One region of the Virgibacillus salinus genome, then DNA from elsewhere that is predicted to be linked to it. Evidence: predicted binding sites of a transcription regulator. Region 1 holds the regulator's gene; the other holds the start of a gene.
What was found. The regulator LexA, encoded in region 1, represses DNA repair genes until DNA is damaged. The targets are predictions, from matches to a motif close to CGAACATATGTTCG.
Positions count from the first base shown of each region.

Region 2: the regulator LexA is predicted to act here: its motif matches at 1,573-1,586, upstream of BLS02_RS13885 (YhjD family protein).

Region 1 is NZ_FNKD01000002.1:625,836-628,251, forward strand. It holds gene BLS02_RS10015 (YneB family resolvase-like protein) at 1-548, opposite strand, end outside; gene lexA (transcriptional repressor LexA) at 836-1,459, shown strand; gene glnA (type I glutamate--ammonia ligase) at 1,773-2,416, opposite strand, start outside.
Region 2 is NZ_FNKD01000003.1:373,830-376,245, forward strand. It holds gene BLS02_RS13875 (fatty acid--CoA ligase family protein) at 1-286, shown strand, start outside; gene BLS02_RS19010 (hypothetical protein) at 415-564, shown strand; gene BLS02_RS13880 (competence protein ComK) at 697-1,218, shown strand; gene BLS02_RS13885 (YhjD family protein) at 1,166-1,555, opposite strand; gene BLS02_RS13890 (TVP38/TMEM64 family protein) at 1,764-2,411, shown strand.

The DNA.
Region 1 (2,416 bases):
AATGTTAAGTTATTTTGCCTCATCCGCACAACTTCTTCTATTGGAAATACTTTTCGTTCTCTACCAGGTGCATGGTGTCGGTTTGATAAGTTTTCACTTGGATCAAATCCTTCATTTATTGCCTTTCTCATCCCCCGTTTAATTTTTGTATTATGGATTTTACGTTGATATTCTTCTACAATACCAACTATTTGCAGGACCATTGAATCTGACTCAGACAACTCAATCTCTCCGCCTTGCATTCCTGTATATATGGAAATATCTAATTTCTGTAACTGATGAAACAAGGCTATTTTAGTATTCCCCCGCCCTAACCTTGTTTCATCCTGTATTAACAAACATTCTGCCTTCTTTTCAGAAAAAAATTCAAGCATTCGAAAAATACCATCTCTATTTATCTCATACCCGCTCTCTTTTTCTTCAATACAATCCACAACGGTAAGCATATGATTGTTTGCAAGGGCCATTAATTCCTCTTTCTGTCTCTTTAATGATGTCTCTTGTACTTTTTTGTCTGTACTTACACGACAATATATTATTGCTTTCAAAAGTTTTCGCTCCTTACGCTATGCACTTGTTATCATGGAGAAATATAAGAAACCTAATGCCAAAGTAAAAGCAACTAAATAAAATACATCTGTCTTTGTTACTTTTCCAAACATATTAATCAGTCCTTTCTTTTTCAATATAAGAACCTTTGTTCGTATTAACCTCTATTAACCATTATATACGAACATATGGTCTTGTCAATAGTTTTCTCGAACGAATGTTTGCTTTTTCCAAAAATAGGTGGTAAACTATCATTAATAAATCCTATGCGTGAGGTGTTTGATAGATGAATAAACTTTCTAAAAGACAGGAAACAATACTTGAGTATATTAAAGAAGAGGTAGATGGCAAAGGTTATCCACCATCGGTTAGAGAGATTGCAGAAGCAGTCGGACTTGCTTCAAGTTCAACTGTGCATGGGCATTTGGCGAGGCTTGAAAGTAAAGGCTTCATTAGAAGAGACCCTACTAAACCAAGAGCTATAGAGGTTTTAGACCTATCTGAAGAAAGTCATATTCCTAGGGAAGAAGCAAGATATGCACCAGTTATTGGTAAAGTTACTGCTGGGATACCAATTACTGCGGTAGAAAACATCGAAGAATTCGTTCCATTACCTAGTTCCAGCGCCGGACCTGATGATAACTTATTCGTTCTCATCATCGACGGTGAAAGTATGATAGAAGCTGGTATTTTAGACGGGGATATGGTTATTGTGAAACAGCAAAATACTGCGCAAAACGGAGAAATTGTTGTTGCAATGACTGATGAAGACGAGGCAACTGTAAAGAGATTCTTTAAAGAAAAAAATCAAATTCGCTTGCAGCCAGAAAATGCCACAATGGATCCTCTCATCTATCAAAATGTAACAATACTAGGTAAGGTAATCGGCTTATACCGTAATATTCAATAGAACAAAGGCGCAAGCGCCTGTTTAGCTCCGTATGGACTGGACTGACCCGTGTGAGATAAAGGATACACGAAGAGCGTAAGCGATTCGATGTTGACTTATCGTAGTAGACACGGGGAGGGAAGTTCACTAGGCGCTAGGCGCTGGCCGGTGAAAACGCCACGTCCTGTGGCGTCACCGGCACTAGTACGTCCTGTACGTCGGAGCTGGACGTGGCTGATTCTGAAGTTCAGTTATCCCACAGCACTTAAATTCTATAGTACGCTTAACAAATAAAAAGGCTTCCGTCAATAAAATGACGAAAGCCTTTTTTTCTTTAATATGTTGATAGATATTGTTCTCTTTCCCAAGGGTGTACAGTCGTACGGAACATATCCCATTCAATTTCTTTCGCTTCAATAAAGTGTTCGTATAAGTGTTCGCCTAATGCATCTGTAACAACTTTGTCTTTTTGAAGTTCTTGTAACGCATCCATAAGTGTTGCTGGCAAATCTTTTATACCATTTTTCTCTCTTTCTTCTTTATCCATCATATAAATATTACGGTCTACAGAAGTAGGTGGTGTTAATTTCTTACTAACTCCTTCCAATCCAGAAGCAAGTAATACGGCCATGGCCATATATGGATTAGCTGCAGGATCAACACTTCTAACTTCAATTCTTGTACTCAAACCTCTTGAATACGGAATTCGAATAAGCGGGCTTCGATTTGTCCCAGACCACGCGACGTAACAAGGAGCTTCATATCCCGGTACAAGTCTCTTAAATGAATTAACTGTTGGATTTGTAACTGCTGTAAAGTTTGTTGCATGTTTAATGACACCGGCTGTAAATTGATAAGCGACATCACTAAGCTGCATATCTCCTTTTGTATCAAAGAAGCTATTTTCGCCATCTTTAAATAATGACATATTAACATGCATACCAGAACCATTTACTCCAAACAATGGTTTAGGCATAA
Region 2 (2,416 bases), on a different contig from region 1:
CGGGTACAATGTTTATCCTCGGGAAGTGGAAGAAGTATTATATGAGCATCCAAGTATAGCTGAAGCAGCTGTTATTGGTACTCCTCATCCAGAAACTGGTGAATCGGTACTTTCCTTTGTCGTCACAAAAGATCCTTCGTTAAATGAAGATATTTTAATGGAGTTCTGTAAAATGCATTTAGCCAAATATAAAGTACCATCCAAGATTGAATTTATGGATGAATTGCCGAAGAATACGACAGGAAAAATTTTACGAAAGAATTTGCGTAATAAAGTAGAACAGTAGAATTTATTTATAGAAAAGAGATGTTCTGGTTGCCAGAACATCTTTTTCTATGTCTAGGAGCTTCTGCTTTCGCTAGTATAATTGACCTCAAATCCTGGAATACTAAAAAGTAAAAGGATTTGTTAGCGATGAAAAAAAATAATGATACCCCGGAATTAGCTACATTTACAATATTAAATCCGGATTTTCATGCACAGCTAGATCAAAGAAGGGAAGAGGAACAATTAACTGATGAAAATAGTAGCAATAACGACAACTTGTCAGATTCAACAGATTAATTTTGTCTAAATTGTGAACATTGCTGATAATTTGTTGAAAAATTAAATTATTAATACCTTTTTCACTAGAAATTTGGTAAATTATAGATAAGCCTCTTTCTTTTCATTTAATTATGAAAGGATGAAGATAATATGTTAAATGATGTTTACTTTCCATCGCACGAAGTAACCCCTCTTACCATGGCAGTGATAGCGAAGCATGACGAAAACGGAAATATAAATACGACTGTTTTAGAAGAGCAGGAAGAGTATTTTGTTGAACATTCCCCAAGTAAAGTCATAGATTATGCTTGCAAGTTCTTCGGATCAAGTTTACGTGGTCGTCAAGACGGCACTCGCGATATTTGTGGTATTACGCACAAAGCTCCCATTTCGATTGATCCTACCAGTGGCATGTATTTCTTTCCTACAATTGCACCAACAAGCCCAAAGTGTTCGTGGATTGCCCATTCTCATGTTAATCAAGTCATGAAAGGCCCTGGTCGGTTTACTGAAGTAGTGTTTAAGAATGGCAAAACGATTCTTCTGGAAGTTTCTCTTGGATCGCTGCTCAATCAGGTACATCGAACTGCACAATTTCGCTATTTATTGGATAACCGTATTAAGTATTTGCAGAAACAGAATGCTGATGTGGTGGCAGAGCCTTTTGCATAAGTTCCTGGACGATTAGTTCCACCTTTTTGCGGATAGCAGGGTTAAAATAATTACGTTTTTCTTCCCGACCTTTGCTAATAAATAAAAATGAAGAAAATGAATCATTTTTATTTAGTGTTACTACCCGTATGCTACCGTCCTCCATCATTTTCCGTAATTTTCTTCGCTCATTTGTTGCTTCTGAATTCATTTTTTCCAAAAGTTCAACATAAGGTTCTTTAATCTTAAAAGCTCCCTGCTGGATGTGCTGAATATCCTGTTGAATAACAACCATTGCCATCGAAAGGAACAGAAAGCGTGAAGCTAACTGTAATTCTTCTTCATTAAGATAGCGCATGATAACCCTCCATTAGTAGAACGTTTGTTCTGTAATCATTATATGATAAAATAAACAAAAAATACACTAAAAAATTTGAAGCTGAAAAGAAAGAGGCTGAAATCTTTATTTCTGGCTTTGCAGATAGTCAGGTTTAATTTAAACTAAAAGAAGATAAACTTGCATTAGGTGTATACGATGTTTATAGGTGATTAAGGGAGACATATTAATGGATGTGTTAAATTTTATAGCTAATTTCAAGATATTACTTCAAGAAGACAAGTTAGATGAATATATCATGCAATTATTAAATGAATATGAAAGTTTAGGTCCTATTCCAGGGATTGCATTACCCTTCATAGAGGCATTTCTGCCATTTTTGCCATTGGTTGTTTTTGTGTTTGCAAATGCTGCGGCATATGGATTGCTGGAGGGTTTTTTGCTGTCATGGGCTGGGGCATCGGTTGGTGCTGTTTTGGTTTTTCTAATCATACGAAGACTTGGTGATAAGCGACTTTTTAAAGCAATTCGTAACAATAAACAAGTACATAAGGTGACTGGCTGGGTTGAAAGACGGGGCTTTGGGCCGTTGTTTCTATTAATGTGTTTTCCCTTTTCACCATCAGCAGTGATTAATGTTGTATCCGGTTTATCCAATATAAGCACCCAACAATTTATATTGGCAGTATTGCTTGGTAAATCTGTCATGATATTTTCCATAGCTTATGTGGGATCAAGTATTTTTGAATTTGCAAAGGAACCGGTAAAAACGATTGTAGTTGGGATATGTATTGTATCATTTTGGCTTATCGGTAAATACGTTGAGCGTCGTTTGCAGCGAAAAGCATTAATCAAAGAAATTTCCGAAAGAGATTAGGTTAG